Regions from separate parts of the Providencia rustigianii genome, predicted to be linked through region 1. Evidence: predicted binding sites of a transcription regulator. Region 1 holds the regulator's gene; the other holds the start of a gene.
The links. The regulator CRP, encoded in region 1, controls carbon source genes, mostly activating them, when cyclic AMP is high. The targets are predictions, from matches to a motif close to ATGTGANNNNNNTCACAT.
Positions count from the first base shown of each region.

Region 2: a site for CRP is predicted at 2,431-2,448, ahead of EL244_RS05570 (CidA/LrgA family protein). Genes of this name have one in related genera too.

Region 1 is NZ_LR134396.1:393,415-397,579, reverse strand. It holds gene EL244_RS01820 (YheU family protein) at 1-187, shown strand, start outside; gene EL244_RS01815 (phosphoribulokinase) at 248-1,114, shown strand; gene EL244_RS01810 (OsmC family protein) at 1,192-1,596, opposite strand; gene crp (cAMP-activated global transcriptional regulator CRP) at 1,927-2,559, shown strand; gene EL244_RS01800 (hypothetical protein) at 2,757-3,122, shown strand; gene EL244_RS01795 (hypothetical protein) at 3,302-4,165, shown strand, end outside.
Region 2 is NZ_LR134396.1:1,228,458-1,232,622, forward strand. It holds gene EL244_RS05555 (hypothetical protein) at 1-24, shown strand, start outside; gene cdd (cytidine deaminase) at 141-1,037, opposite strand; gene EL244_RS05565 (CidB/LrgB family autolysis modulator) at 1,217-1,912, opposite strand; gene EL244_RS05570 (CidA/LrgA family protein) at 1,912-2,379, opposite strand; gene metG (methionine--tRNA ligase) at 2,539-4,165, opposite strand, start outside.

The DNA.
Region 1 (4,165 bases):
AACCCTCGAAAATCTGATTGAAAGCTATGTATTACGTGAAGGCACCGACTATGGTACTCATGAAAAAAGCTTACAAGACAAAGTGAATGATGTGAAACGGCAGTTAGTTTCTGGGGAAATTGTGCTAGTCTGGTCTGAGCTACATGAATCCGTAAATTTTATGCCTAATAACCAGTTTCGCCCGTAATCCCGCTTCATTCGCTGTTTATTGAAATAGTGGTCATGAGCGTAAAACAGGGAGTCCACTATGTCGAAGAAACACCCTATCATTGCCGTCACCGGATCGAGTGGCGCAGGAACGACCTCTACTAGCCAAGCTTTTCGTAAAATATTCCACCAGCTAAATATTCGCCCTGCAACCCTTGAAGGGGATAGTTTTCATCGTTATACCCGCCCAGAAATGGATATGGCAATCCGTAAAGCCCGTGAACAAGGTCGCCATATTAGTTATTTTGGTTCCGAAGCGAATGATTTTGCTCTGCTAGAACAAACGTTGATTGATTACGCTAAAACAGGTCAGGGGCAATCTCGAAAATATCTGCATACCTATGATGAAGCCGTACCTTATGGTCTCCAACCGGGAACCTTTACGCCTTGGGAGTCTCTGCCAGAAAAATCCGATGTATTATTTTATGAGGGTTTACATGGCGGTGTCGTGACACCTGAGCATGATGTTGCCAAACATGTAGATTTACTGGTCGGTGTTGTCCCGATTGTCAATTTAGAGTGGATTCAAAAAATGATCCGCGATACGACGGAAAGAGGACATTCCCGAGAAGCGGTGATGGATTCCGTAGTGCGTTCTATGGGTGATTATATTAACTATATTACTCCGCAATTTTCCCGTACACATATTAATTTCCAACGCGTTCCAACCGTCGATACGTCGAACCCATTCTCCGCTAAAGCTATCCCATCACAGGATGAAAGTTTCATTGTGATCCGCTTTAGAGGGTTAGAACAGATTGATTTTCCTTATTTGCTTTCGATGGTTAACGGCTCATTTATCTCGGCAATGAATACCATTGTGGTACCTGGAGGAAAATTAGGACTCGCAATGGAGCTCATTATGATGCCATTAGTTGAAAAGTTAATTAAGCAGCGAAGTGAATAAGTCTATATTAAATTAAATGAATACTTACATAGATACTTATCTTCTTTGAAGATAAGTATCTAATAATATAAAAGTAATTAGATATTTTTAATTTCGAAACTATGAGTCACTTTTACTGTTTTTTCTAGCATAATCGCGACTGAGCAATATTTTTCAGCCGAAAGTTGTACGGCTCGCTCAACCACTTTATCTGTTAATTCACGACCGACGACAATAAAGTGCAAATTGATATGCGTGAAATAACGAGGGGCTTCATCACGGCGTTGGGATGTGAGTTTAACTTCACAGTCGGTAATATCGTAGCGACCTTTTTGTAAAATAGACACCACGTCTATCGCGCTACATCCACCTGCTGCCATCAAGACCATTTCCATTGGGCTAGGTGCTTTATCTCCAGCATTACCATCCATCATGATTTGATGCCCAGATGCTGATTCACCTAAGAAAGAGAGCCCTTCAACCCACTTTACTCGTGCTTCCATTTTTGTTCCCCTTGAAAAATGTCGTTATTAAAGGCTACATTGTTCCATATATCTGAATAATGTTATATCAGCATTATTAAGCTGAAGCGATACAGGGAAGACTTTCTGTATTGGATATGATACAAACAATGCTTAGTTGATAGGATTAAGATCAAAACTCAACGATTCAATTGATTATATTATACAATTGATATTAACTTGCTTTTGACCTATAACGAGCATTAATTATGGGTAACTAACGCAACTTAGTATGCCAAGCTAGAAATTTTAAAGTCAGCCTTTCACCTTAATTTTCTGAAGGGTTGCAATAACATACAGAGGATAACGCTAATGGTTCTCGGCAAGCCACAAACAGACCCTACTCTTGAATGGTTTTTGTCACACTGCCATATTCATAAGTATCCATCCAAGAGCACTCTAATCCATCAGGGTGAAAAAGCAGAAACCCTTTACTATATCGTTAAAGGTTCAGTGGCTGTTTTAATCAAAGATGAAGAAGGCAAAGAAATGATTCTCTCTTACTTGAATCAGGGAGACTTCATTGGTGAACTTGGGTTATTTGAAGAAGGGCAAGAACGTACTGCGTGGGTTCGAGCTAAAGTTGCTTGTGAAGTCGCTGAAATTTCTTATAAGAAATTCCGTCAGCTAATTCAGGTTAATCCAGATATTCTGATGCGCCTTTCTGCGCAGATGGCAAGCCGCTTACAAACTACATCAGAAAAAGTCGGTAACTTGGCATTCCTTGATGTGACTGGTCGTATCGCTCAAACCTTATTAAATTTAGCAAAACAACCTGATGCAATGACTCACCCAGACGGTATGCAGATCAAAATTACTCGTCAAGAAATTGGTCAAATTGTTGGGTGTTCACGCGAAACTGTAGGTCGTATTTTAAAAATGTTAGAAGATCAAAATTTGATCTCTGCACATGGTAAAACGATCGTCGTTTACGGTACTCGATAACTTTTATTTTGGTCCAGTAATATTTACTGGGCTTTATATAAACAGCTGTATATATCTCATATATGGCTGTTTTTCATTCCTAATATTGCCCATCATATACTTTCTGTTCAAAATAGCAGCGCTTTTTGATATTAGTCTAACAATCCTTATATATAAAATACTAAATAATTAGCCAGCAATCATTTAGGATTTTATTTATGAAACAGATTAATAATTTAACACCATCAAACTACATCTACCATGCCGGTACAACTAAGAGCGGTAATAACCAAACTTTTTTACAGCGTCAGGCATTCTTTGAACGCTTACAATCAGCGAATTCGACCTCAAAAAAATTTCCAATTTTAGTAAAAGAATCAACGACTCAAGCTAAAGAAACTCGTGTACCTCATTTTATATCTTCACTCAAAATTGGAAGCTTAGTTCCTAGTAATCAACCCACACAACACTCATTTACACCTAAAGCAAAAGTTATTTTTGGTACTCAGTTTAACAAAAACATTGATACGCATTTTATTAATTTTAATAAGAGTTTTTCATTTTTTAAGAATTTATCTAATTAATTTTATTTATTCGCTACGTTTCAATCCTACAATCGATATGCCACCCCTTTAGCCTAACGCGTATTTGTTAGGTTTTTTTTTATCAATTAGCTAATTATTTAATGGAATCGGTTTTTTATATCAATTCTATCTAAAAATCCTATAGCATTGAAATAGATAAATAATTAGGAGAAGCAATCATGATAGACACAATCATAAATTCACCGAATGTTAGAAATAGCACCTCATCTACATTTCTACAATCTGAAAAAAAGTATCTATTTCTGAATAAGGTCATTGAAACAAATTCATCTCCAAAAATATTTCCTGTTATCGATTTTCATAATAGAACGAAGTCATTAAATGAAAATAAAAAATTCCAAAATATGTGGGATGAAGCCATTAAAACAACCAAGCTAAAACTGAGGGATTGTAATAAAGAAAACACCTATCAAAACTTACATCCGGTAATTAGAGAGACCAATATAAAAATTGAGGCTTTACAGCGGTTGCTTGGAAAGAGTGATCATTGCTTCGAAAATACCTATGTTAAGAATGAAAAAAACGTAAAAAAAACCGCTAAAGATAATACGCCTCAAAAAATTACTACACTCATTGATAGATGTAAAAATTTACTGGGAAAAATGACTCAGAATTCACAATACATCACTACGTTAGATGAGCGAGTGAGAGTGACATTAGATAAAGCAGATCTTAACCACACACTGATCAATCTTAAAAACACAGAGTTTCCTCCTACCGTATTTTATACAAAGCCTGAACTTAGTGACTCTGAAAAACACAATATTATAATTAATTTTCAATTAGCTAAAGAAATCAAAAGAATTAAAGGAAGTAAAATTCCACTACGCGTAACCAGTATCCACAAAGCAAGTAATACAAGTTTAATGATAGAGCCTCAAAATAAGAACCTAGCATTAAAAAATTCAAAACCAGATACTCATATAATAAAAACAAAAAAAATTAATGGTCGCAATATTGAGCTTTATACTGCTGAGGGAGCCGTCAAATCAAAAAATCACCCTAGAGATAATCTGAACACT
Region 2 (4,165 bases), 840 kb from region 1:
TCATCATCCAGATTTTCATTCTAGTCTGTATCCACACTCAATAATGTTTTAATAAAAAACGGCGGTTATTGAAGTTGATAAACTCACAATAACCACCGTCTTAATTTTGAATATTTAATTTGTTTTCAATTAAATAACAGTTAAATGGACCCATCCAAATAAATACGTTCTACTTTTTGGCAACCTAAAGCGCGCAATGTATTTTCTGTTGTACACCACTGTTGCACAATCGCATCTTGCTTCTCAACCAGAGTCGCTTGATCAATCGATGTAATATCTTTACCTGCTAAATTCACCATAATCAGAGCGGCTTGTAGTGGCGGCAAGCTTGGGTTAAATGCAGCATTTTCTGCGTAGCGCCCGGTAAATAAAGAGCCATCTTTTAATTGCACTGCAATACCTGAATGAGAATTACTGTATGGTGCATGGGATTGATTTGCGGCATCAATTGCAGCAGATAATAAGCGATCACGACTTTGATTCGCATAGCCATGGTCAACAGTATCAAGCAGTAAGGTGGTGATATTCAGATCCGATGGACCAAATGAATCTGGTAAATAATCATGTAATGTTGCGGCTTGGCGCTGTGGTAAATGCACCATAATTTTACCGCCTTCACGAAGCTCATTCATAAATTGTCGGCAGTGACCACAAGGCGTGTAGTTAACTGTAATAGATGTCAGCTGTTTTTCGCCTTTTAACCATGCATGGGTAATTGAACATTGTTCAGCGTGAATGGTTTGACCAATAGAAACATGGCTAAATTCCATGTTAGCGCCGAAGTATAAATTACCGCTAACCCCGCAAGCGATTGCGCCCACATTAAAGTGAGAAATCGGTGTGACAGCATAAGCCGCTGCAAATGGTAGCAATAAAAATGCAAGCTCACTGTCCGTGCATCCACTTTCAGCTTTGATATGTTTGACTTGCTCAGCAGTTAGCATGGCTGAAAAGTCTGGCTTATCCATGATAGGTTTAAGTACAGACTGTAACTTTTCTGGAAGTTCGGACCAAGCGGACTTAAATCTTGAATGCATGAGTTACTCTCCCTATTTAATTGCTTTCATTCTATTCAATAAATCAGGGACGTTAATGTGATCATTATCACTTCATGAATGAAATCGATGAAACAAATTCAGTAAATGAGAGATGTATCTCAAGTTTTTGGTGTTTAATTGGCATAAGAGAGGTTAATTACCTCTCTTATTGATTCAGTTTAGCCAAATAAATGCAGAATGATAGGAAATAGGAATGGAGCGAGGAGTGAAGTAATGACACCGCATGTCATTAATGCGAGTGAACTATAGGCGCCTTCAATATAGTTAATTTCGGCGCAGCGGGCAGTTCCTAATGCGTGGGAGGCGGTTCCCATGGCTAAACCCCTTGATGCGTGAGTACGAATGCGCAGTACATCAAATAAACTGTGACCAAACATTGCTCCTAAGATCCCAACAAACAGCACGCAAGCTGCACTAATGGCGGGAATGCCACCAACAGAATCGGCGACAGCCATGGCAATCGGCGTAGTGACTGATTTTGGCAAAATAGAGCCAGCAATATCTGGCGTTGCGCCTAACCACAGCGCAATGGCAGCACCTGTAAACATGGCAACTAAGCTGCCCGCAAAGCAAATACTAAAGAGTGATTTCCATTGCGCTCGAATTTGGTGCATTTGCTCATAGAGTGGAAATGCTAGCGCAACAACCGCAGGTTGCAGTAAATCATTAAGGAGCTTACTGCCTGCGAAATAGTGCTCATAGGGGGTGCTAGTGAAAATCAACAGTGGGATAATCACCGCAATTGTTAATAATAATGGGTTTAAAATAGGTAGTTTGCACTTAATCGACAGTGCTCTTGCCAAATAAAAGACAATGATGGTGAGTGGTAGTGACCACCAAATATGCTCAAACATTATTCATTCCCCTTTGGTTTATTATCGGTAGTAACTGAAGAGATAGCATCTTCAGGGGGAAGGGGAACTTCATCTGGCTTAGCACCAACAATGGGACGTTCTTTATGGATATAGTTAGAGCTGACCGCGACCACAATCATGACGATCACCGTACTTGCTATACAGGACACAACGATCGGGATCATTTGTTGGCTGAGTAAATCATAGTAATTCATGATCCCTACACCAATCGGTACAAACAGTATCGTCATGTTTTTCAGTAAGATGCTACAACCTGGTTTTGCCCAATGTGCAGGAATGACTTGTAAGGCGAGTAGCACAAACAGTAATAACATTCCCACGATGCTACCGGGAATGGAGAAAGGAAGTAGTTTGGAAATTAGATTTCCAATAATGAGGCAGAGATAAAGTATTGCGAAGGCTCGCAAATATTGCCATCCGGTTATCAATACTTGTTTAAGTGACATGGGACTTGTCCTATAGCTCGACAGGCATTCATCATACAATTAACTTGCAAAATGTGCCATAGATCACAAATAAAAAGTCATAAAAAAACGGAGCGCACAAGAGTGGCTCCGTTATTTGCTTACAGTATTTAATGCCGTATTAGCAACAATAAGAATGACTTACTTAACTTGCATTCCTGGTTGTGCGCCATTATCAGGGCTCAGTAAGTAAATATCTTTACCGCCGGGACCCGCTGCCATCACCATACCTTCAGAGATACCAAAGCGCATTTTACGTGGAGCAAGGTTAGCAACCATAACGGTTAAGCGGCCTTCCAGCACTTTAGGGTCTGGATATGCAGAGCGAATGCCAGAGAAGACTTGGCGATTTTCACCACCAATATCTAACTGTAATTTTAGTAACTTATCTGAACCTTCAACAAACTCAGCTTGCTTAATTAAGGCAATACGCAGGTCAATTTTTGCGAAATCATCAAAATTAATTGTCTCTTGAATTGGATCATCTGCCAGAGGTCCTGTTAGCTGTTTTACCGGCTGGATAGTCTGTTTAGAGGCTTCCACCATTGCTTCAACTTTAGCCATCTCAATGCGGTTGAATAATGCCTTGAATGGAGCAACATCATGATTAAGTAACGGTTTGTTGATTGCATCCCACTCTAATTTCACATTTAAGAAATCTTCAGCGCGCTGAGTTAAGCTTGGAAGAACAGGTTTTAGGTAAGTCATTAATACACGGAACAGGTTGATACCCATTGAACAGATATCTTGCAATTCTTGATCTTTGCCTTCTTGTTTCGCGATAACCCAAGGGGCTTTTTCATCAACGTAGCGGTTTGCAATATCAGCCAGTGCCATGATTTCACGAACTGCTTTACCATATTCACGGTTAGTATAAGCGTCGCCAATCACTTGTGCGGCATCAACAAACTGTTGGTATAGCTTAGGTTCAGCCAGATTTGCAGATAATTTTCCGCTAAACCGCTTAGCAATAAAGCCCGCATTACGTGAGGCGAGGTTGACCACTTTATTGACGATATCACTATTCACGCGTTGAACAAAATCTTCTAAATTCAAATCGATATCATCGATTCGTGAAGAAAGTTTAGCGGCATAGTAATAACGTAGACAATCAGCATCAAGGTTATCTAAATAAGAACGCGCGGTAATAAATGTTCCGCGAGATTTAGACATTTTGGCACCGTTGACTGTCACATAGCCGTGAACAAATAGATTAGTTGGCTTACGGTAGTTACTGCCTTCTAACATTGCTGGCCAGAACAGGCTGTGGAAATAAACGATATCTTTACCGATGAAGTGATACAAATCGGTTTTAGAATCTTTATTCCAGAATTCATCAAAGTTTAGGTCTCCACGCTTGTCACAGAGGTTTTTAAATGACCCCATATAACCAATTGGAGCATCCAACCAGACATAGAAATATTTACCAGGAGCATCTGGGATTTCGAAACCAAAATAAGGAGAATCTCGAGTGATATCCCACTGATGTAAACCAGATTCAAACCACTCTTGCATTTTGTTCGCAACTTGCTCTTGCAGTGCACCTGAGCGAGTCCAGGCTTGGAGCATGTCGCTAAATGCAGGAAGGTCAAAGAAAAAGTGTTCAGTTTCACGCATAACCGGTGTGGCGCCAGAGACAACAGAACGAGGATTAATCAGTTCTGTTGGGCTATACGTTGCGCTACAAACTTCACAGTTATCGCCGTATTGGTCTTCCGCTTTACATTTTGGACAAGTTCCTTTGACGAAACGGTCTGGCAAGAACATG